2 regions of the Superficieibacter sp. genome follow, and region 1 is predicted to be linked to the other one. Evidence: predicted binding sites of a transcription regulator. Region 1 holds the regulator's gene; the other holds the start of a gene.
What was found. Region 1 encodes PurR, which represses purine synthesis genes. Its sites were predicted from a motif close to CANGCAAACGTTTGCNTG; they were not measured.

Region 2: glyA (serine hydroxymethyltransferase) is a predicted target of PurR. The motif match lies at 1,849-1,866, and genes of this name have one in related genera.

What each region holds. Positions count from the first base shown of each region.
Region 1 covers NZ_DAMAPU010000001.1:762,465-766,635, reverse strand. Annotated here, with positions in the region: gene punC (purine nucleoside transporter PunC) at 1-10, opposite strand, end outside; gene punR (DNA-binding transcriptional activator PunR) at 123-1,052, shown strand; gene purR (HTH-type transcriptional repressor PurR) at 1,054-2,079, opposite strand; gene RT197_RS03900 (YnhF family membrane protein) at 2,377-2,466, shown strand; gene RT197_RS03895 (MFS transporter) at 2,621-3,787, shown strand; gene sodB (superoxide dismutase [Fe]) at 3,831-4,171, opposite strand, start outside.
Region 2 covers NZ_DAMAPU010000009.1:10,842-15,012, reverse strand. Annotated here, with positions in the region: gene RT197_RS15875 (3-phenylpropionate MFS transporter) at 1-71, opposite strand, end outside; gene glyA (serine hydroxymethyltransferase) at 501-1,754, opposite strand; gene hmpA (NO-inducible flavohemoprotein) at 2,027-3,217, shown strand; gene cadC (lysine decarboxylation/transport transcriptional activator CadC) at 3,388-4,171, shown strand, end outside.

The DNA.
Region 1 (4,171 bases):
CAGGTTGCATCGTTATTCTCTTATTGATGACAGATGATAGTGCGCCAGAGTGTAGGCAGTGCATTCCGGCTTGTGAAACGCTAATATTTGCGCGGTGACATCAAAAAATTTGCAGGCAGAAAATGTGGTCGGAATATTCCCTCGAAGTGATAGATGCGGTCGCACGCAACGGCAGTTTCAGCGCTGCTGCCCAGGAATTGCATCGTGTGCCTTCTGCGGTCAGCTATACCGTGCGGCAAATGGAGGAATGGCTGGGCGTTAGTCTCTTTGAGCGGCGGCACCGGGATGTGGAATTAACGCCTGCCGGGAGCTGGTTTTTGAAAGAAGGGCGGACTGTTATCAAAAAAATGCAGATCACCCGTCAGCAGTGCCAGCAAATCGCTCACGGCTGGCGCAGTCAGTTGCCGATTGCGGTGGATAATATTGTCCGCCCGGAGCGAACCCGGCAGATGATTGTCGATTTTTACCGTCACTTTCCCGACGTGGAGCTTATTGTCTTCCAGGAAGTGTTTAACGGTGTCTGGGATGCCCTCGCCGACGGGCGGGTGGAGCTGGCCATTGGCGCAACCCAGGCGATCCCGGTCGGCGGGCGCTACGCGTTTCGCGATATGGGAATGCTAAGCTGGCGCTGCGTGGTCGCCCACGATCATCCGCTGGCGAGTCTGCCGGGGCCGCTGAGCGATGATGAGTTGCGCAACTGGCCGTCGCTGGTACGTGAAGACACCTCGCGTTCGCTGCCCAAGCGCATTACCTGGCTACTGGATAATCAGAAACGGGTCGTGGTGCCGGACTGGGGATCGTCGGCAACCTGTATTTCCGCCGGACTGTGCGTGGCGATGGTGCCCGCGCATTTTGCCCGTCCGTGGATTGACAACGGAAAGTGGCGGGCGCTGGAACTTGAAAATCCTTTTCCTGATGCCGCCTGCTGCCTGACCTGGCAGCAAAGCGATATCTCACCTGCGCTGGCGTGGCTGCTGGAGTATCTGGGGGACAGTGAAACGCTGAACCGGGAATGGCTGCGGGAGCCGGACGCTGCGGCTCCCGATGAATAACTTAACGCCGATAGTCCACAAACGGGCCGTCGGCCACCGAGCGACGTTCGACCAGGCGCGGATGCACTTCAATGGACTTCGACTCGACGCGTTTATTAACGATACGATCCAGCAGCATATTAAACGCCGCTTCGCCGAGGGAATCCTTCGGCTGATGGATGGTGGTCAGCGCCGGAGTAAAAAACTCCGCGTTGCGCACGTTATCATAGCCAATGACTGAAATATCCTGCGGCACCCGCAGACCCATTTCATCAGCGGCGCACAGTGCGCCCATGGCCATAATATCACCGCCGCAAAAGACCGCCGTCGGGCGATGGGCCTGATTAAGGATCTGCTGCATCGCGTGGTAGCCGGATTCCGGTTCAAAATCACCCTGCACAATCCACGGCTGCGGAATAGTGATCTGCGCTTCTTCCATCGCCTTCAGGAAACCGCTCAGGCGACCTGCGCCGGTATTGCGCTCCAGGGCGCCGGGGATAATACCGATGTCCCGGTGCCCGCGTTCGATCAGGTAGCGCCCGGCCATGTAGCCGCCTTCAAATGCGTTATCAATGACCGAGTCGGTGAAGTCAGCTTTCGCCTCGCCCCAGTCCATTACCACCATTGGAATATGCCGGTACTCTTCGAGCATGGTCAGCAGGGGAGCCGGATATTCAGAACACATGACCAGCAGGCCATCGACGCGCTTTTGCGCCATCATCGACAGATAGGCCTGCTGTTTTTCAATATCGTTCCAGGCGTTACCGAGGATCAGGGTATAGCCTTTCTGGAAACAGCTTTTCTCGACCGCCTCAATAATTTCCGCAAAATAGGCGGCTTCGCTGCTGGTCGCCAGCAGGCCAATTGATTTAGTGTGGTTGACCTTCAGACTGCGGGCAACCGCACTCGGGGAATAGTGAAGTTCTTTTATCGCCGCCCATACCGCCTCACGAGTGTCTTCCGCTACAAAACGCGTTTTGTTAATAACATGTGATACGGTTGTAGTGGAAACGTTTGCGCGCTTCGCGACATCTTTAATTGTTGCCATTAAAATCTTACTCCAGACCCGATTACTGAACGCCTGCAAATAAAGGTAAACGTTTGCCTGCACACACCCCTGGCGCAAAATGTGATGATTGCAACAGGCCGGGAAAACGACACAGAACGTCAGGTGGGGGTCAATGGCTGGTACGCTTATAATTAAGCGTGGAATTTTGGCCGATTCTGAGCAAAAGGGAAAGCGAAAAAATGGCGATCAATCTAAATCAGGCAAGATTTTCACCGTCAGGTGTGTAAAAATGAACAAGCTCACTTTTCACAGGGTAATAACAAGGAGTAAAAATTGATGAGTACCGATCTTAAGTTTTCTCTGGTAACGACGATTATTGTTCTGGGTCTGATTGTTGCCAGCGGTCTGGTTGCTGCGCTGCATTGATTTTCCGGGGGAGGGCCACCTCCCTCGCTGATTGTTCTCTTTTCCGCAATACTCTTTTGCCATTTATGTAACTTCTGTTTTTTTGTGATTAATGTCATGCTTTTGACATCTTTTCGTCGTGCCGTTATTTCGACGGCTGAAACGGAGTCTGTGAATGAAAGTGAATTACCCCTTGCTGGCGCTCGCAATTGGGGCGTTTGGTATTGGCACCACCGAGTTTTCTCCGATGGGATTGCTGCCGACCATCGCCGAGGGCGTGGGCGTCTCTATACCTACCGCCGGAATGTTGATCAGCGCCTATGCCGTTGGCGTGATGGTGGGCGCGCCGGTGATGACGTTATTATTGTCACACCGAGCGCGGCGTAATGCGCTGATCTTCCTGATGGCCATCTTTACCCTCGGCAACGTGCTTTCTGCCATCGCGCCTGATTACACGACCCTGATGCTGTCGCGTATAGTCACCAGCCTTAACCACGGGGCGTTTTTTGGCCTTGGATCGGTGGTGGCGGCGAGCGTGGTGCCGAAGCATAAACAGGCCAGCGCGGTAGCGACCATGTTTATGGGGCTAACGATTGCCAATATTGGTGGCGTTCCGGCGGCGACGTGGCTGGGTGAAACCATCGGCTGGCGGATGTCATTTCTGGCGACGGCCGGATTAGGGGTGATCGCGATGCTCAGCCTGTGGTTCTCGCTGCCGAAAGGTGGGGCAGGCGAGCGGCCAAATGTGCGTCAGGAACTGTCAGTGCTGGTGCGCCCGCAGGTATTAAGCGCGCTGTTGACCACGGTGCTCGGCGCGGGCGCGATGTTTACGCTTTATACTTACATTGCGCCGGTACTGCACAGCATCGCCGACGCCACGCCCGCGTTTATTACCGTCATGCTGGTGCTGGTGGGAACGGGGTTTTCCATCGGCAATTATCTGGGGGGCAAATTTGCCGACCGCTCGGTGAGCGCAACGCTGAAAGGATTTTTGCTGTTGCTAATCGCGATTATGCTGGCGATCCCGTTGCTGGCGCGTAACGAATTCGGCGCGGCCGTCAGTATGCTGGTATGGGGCGCGGCAACCTTTGCCGTGGTTCCGCCCTTACAAATGCGGGTTATGCGGGTTGCCAGCGAAGCGCCGGGGCTGTCGTCATCGGTTAATATTGGCGCGTTCAACCTCGGTAATGCGCTGGGTGCAGTGGCCGGTGGGGCAGTCATTTCTGGTGGGTTGGGTTACGGCTTTGTCCCGGTGATGGGGGCGATTATTGCCGGTCTGGCCCTGCTGGTGGTGTTCTTCTCCGGCCGTCAGTCAGAGCGTGAAGCCTGCGCCAGTCGCTGATTACGCTCAGGCGCAGAAGGCGAAAACCTTCTGCGCCTGCCGGTTACGCCGCCAGATTCTGCGCGACGAAATCCCAGTTCACCAGCGCCCAGAAATGCTCCAGATAAACCGGGCGGGCATTGCGGTAATCAATGTAGTAGGCATGTTCCCAGACGTCCACGGTCAGTAACGGCGTGTCTGTGCTGGTCAACGGCGAACCGGCATTGGAGGTGGAAACGATAGCCAGGCTGCCGTCCGCTTTTTTCACCAGCCACGTCCAGCCCGCGCCAAAATTTTTAACTGCCGCCTCGGTAAACTGCTTTTTGAATTCGCTCACGCTGCCAAACGCTGCGTTAAGCGCGCTTGCCAGTTCTGCGCCAGGCTCGCCACCCGCGTTTGGTGCCA
Region 2 (4,171 bases), on a different contig from region 1:
AGAAAAATACCGTAGCTAAAAAAGTAGGTGAAATAACTGAGCGCCAGCCAGCGCGTGGACTGCAAGACCATGATTCCCTCCCGTTGGATGGCGATAGTCTGGCGAGAAAGTCATGATTAAGCAAGTCCATAGCGCGCTATCAATTAACTTTTATTTAACATACCGACGTTCTTCTGCTTTTTAGTCTCCACGCGGGTAAGCACAAATAATCCCGACTGCCGCAGCAAACTCCGTCATTCTGTGGCAGCGCAGGTAAACCATGGAGAGAAAAAATGCCCTGTTTTAAGATAGTCCTGACCGTGTTTTTATTATCAGGATGCGCCGCCCAAACGGCTAATCCTCCGCCCTCTCAGTCGCCAATGGACGAATGCAGGCAGGCGCAACAAAGCGGTGATTCTGTCGCCAGCGCAACAAAGTGCAGCGCCATCATGCGCGACCAGTAGGACTCAAAATAATAAAGCCCACGCGAAGTGGGCTTTAGCGACGAGAGACGATAACGCTTATGCGTAAACCGGGAAACGGGCGCAGATATCCAGCACTTTCGCTTTGGTGCGCTCAATAACGGCTTCGTCGTTGATGCTGTCCAGCACGTCACACATCCAGCCAGCCAGTTCTTTCACTTCGGCTTCTTTGAAGCCGCGACGGGTTACCGCAGGTGTACCCACGCGGATACCGGAAGTGACAAACGGGCTTTTCGGATCGTTCGGCACGCTGTTTTTGTTGACGGTGATGTTGGCGCGGCCCAGCGCGGCGTCAGCTTCTTTACCGGTCAGGTTTTTATCAACCAGATCCAGCAGGAACAGATGGTTTTCCGTGCCGCCAGAAACCACTTTATAACCACGGTTCAGGAACACCTCAACCATCGCTTTGGCGTTCTTCGCCACCTGCTGCTGATAGGTTTTGAACTCCGGCTCCATCGCTTCTTTCAGCGCCACCGCTTTACCGGCGATCACGTGCATCAGAGGACCGCCCTGGCCGCCAGGGAATACGGCAGAGTTCAGTTTTTTGTACAGCTCTTCGCTGCCGCCTTTCGCGAGGATCAGGCCGCCACGCGGACCTGCCAGGGTTTTATGGGTAGTGGTGGTGACAACGTGCGCATGTTGTACCGGGTTCGGGTAGACGCCTGCGGCAATCAGACCGGCCACGTGAGCCATATCAACGAACAGGTACGCGCCGATGCTGTCGGCGATTTCGCGCATTTTCGCCCAGTCGACCACGCCGGAATAAGCAGAGAAGCCGCCGATAATCATTTTCGGCTTGTGGGTCTGCGCCTGTTTTTCCAAATCGGCGTAGTCAATTTTACCGCTCTCATCAATGCCGTAAGGCACGATGTTGTACAGCTTGCCGGAGAAGTTAACCGGGGAGCCGTGAGTCAGGTGACCGCCGTGCGCCAGGTTCATACCCAGCACGGTGTCGCCCGGCTCCAGCAGCGAGGTGTAAACCGCGAAATTCGCCTGCGAGCCGGAGTGCGGCTGCACGTTCGCATAGTCTGCGCCAAACAGCTCTTTCGCGCGGTCGATAGCCAGTTGTTCAACGATATCCACATATTCGCAGCCGCCGTAGTAGCGTTTGCCCGGATAGCCTTCGGCATATTTGTTGGTCAGCTGAGAACCCTGCGCCTGCATAACGCGCGGGCTGGTGTAGTTCTCGGAGGCGATCAGTTCAATGTGCTCTTCCTGACGTACTTTTTCTTGCTCCATCGCCTGCCATAACTCGGCATCATAATCGGCAATGTTCATTTCACGCTTTAACATCCGCATCTCCTGACTCAGCTAACAAGTAAATTTTAAGCAACGGCCCCCAGTATAACCGATTGCCATCGTGATAACAGGTCTTGACAAGTGATTTTACGCAAACGATTGGCTTGGCGCTATACAAGGGTTTTAAAGATAAATCCCCCGGAAATTTCAATGGAATTCTTTTCAGGTTAACGATGCGGATTTTTCACGTAGCAAAGCGCCATTTACAGCATAAGGTTATTTTTATAAGATGCATTTGAAATACATCTTATAAAAAGGAAATCGCTATGCTCGACGCTCAGACCATTGCTACGGTGAAAGCCACCATTCCCCTGCTGCTGGAAACCGGCCCCAAATTGACCGCGCACTTTTACGATCGCATGTTTGACCACAATCCAGAGCTGAAAGACATTTTCAATATGAGCAACCAGCGTAACGGCGATCAGCGTGAAGCGCTGTTTAACGCCATTGCTGCCTACGCCAGCAACATCGACAACCTGCCTGCCCTGCTGCCAGCAGTGGAAAAAATCGCCCAGAAGCACACCAGCTTTCAAATCAAACCGGAGCAGTACGATATTGTTGGCACCCACCTGCTGGCGACGCTGGATGAAATGCTCAGCCCCGGTCAGGAGATACTGGACGCGTGGGGCAAAGCCTACGGCGTGCTGGCGGGGGTCTTCATCAATCGTGAAGCGCAGCTTTATCAGGAGAACGCCCGTAAAACCGGCGGCTGGGAAGGCACCCGCGCCTTTCGTATTGTCGATAAAACCCCGCGCAGCAGCCTGGTGACCAGCTTTGAATTTGAGCCGCTGGATGGCGGGCCGGTAGCAGATTACCAGCCGGGGCAGTATCTCGGCGTCTGGCTGAAGCCAAAGGATTTTCCGTATCAGGAGATCCGCCAGTATTCACTGACCCGCAAGGCTGACGGCAAACGCTATCGCATTGCGGTTAAGCGTGAAGCAGGCGGTCAGGTGTCAACATGGCTACACAACACTGCGAACGTCGGCGACGTAGTGTATCTGGCTGCGCCAGCGGGCGATTTCTTTATGCAGGTTGCGCCGCAAACGCCGGTCACGCTCATTTCGGCAGGCGTCGGGCAGACGCCAATGCTGGCGATGCTTGATACACTGGCCCACGCGCAGCATCCTGCCACCGTTAACTGGTATCACGCGGCGGAAAACGGCGACGTTCACGCCTTTACCGATGAAGTGATGGCGCTGGGCAATGCCCTTCCCCGTTTTAACGCCCACATCTGGTATCGCCTGCCAACCGAAGCGGATCGGCAGGCGGGGCGTTTTCACAGCGAAGGGCTGATGAGTTTACGCCAGTTGCAGGGCGCGCTAAGCGATGCCGCCAGCGAGTATTATCTGTGTGGCCCGGTGGCGTTTATGCAGTTTGCCGCCCGGCAACTCATTGAATTTGGCGTGGCTAAAGACCGCATTCACTACGAATGTTTTGGCCCGCATAAAGTGCTGTAACCGCGACTCTCTCTTCTTTAATAGCGGATATCAGGGCGATACTGATATCCGTCCCCGGACTAATTCCTCACGCATTGATTTACGTGCGCTATGCGAGACTTTCGAAAGAAATATGTGCCTGTAAACCGTGTTATTATTAGAGCTTCCACTGCTTCGTTAGAGCATATGTTATGCAACATTCTGTTGTCCGCGTCGGGGAATGGCTGGTGACGCCTTCGGTGAATCAAATCAGTCGTCAGGGGCGTGAGATCACCCTTGAGCCGCGTTTGATTGACCTTTTGATGTATTTTGCGCAGCACCCGAATGAAGTGCTTAGCCGCGATAATATTATTGATCACGTATGGATGCGGACCATTGTCACTAACCACGTAGTGACCCAGAGTATTTCTGAACTGCGCAAATCGTTAAGAGACGGCGATGAGCGTAATCCTGAATATATCGTCACCGTGCCCAAACGCGGCTATAAGCTCACCGCGCCGGTGGTCTGGCCTGCGGAGTCAGAGTCAGACTCTGAGTCAGACGCCAGCGCAACCGTCGCCGCCCCGGTTATCGCCGCGCCCGCAGCGTTGCCCTCTGCACCTGCGCAGCCCGTGGCAGAAACCGTGCCGGACAGCACGTCGCACTCTGCCCCGGCAAAATCCGGCTTCGGCACCTGGCTGGGATTTTTGCTGTCATTAAGCCTGTTAGTCGCGCTGATCGTGATGACCCTGATTCACCACCAGCCCACGGTGACGAAAAGCCGACTGCTGCTCAATCCGCGAGACATTGATATTCGCTTTGACGGCGATGATTCCTGCACTAACTGGATATCCAAAAAGTCATACGCGATTGGGCTTGGCGCGCTGATCACCACTTCGCTCAACACTTTTTCCACCTTTATGGTTCACGACAAAACGAACTACAGCGTGAATGAACCCAGCAGTTCCGGTAAAACGCTGACCATTCGTTTTGTTA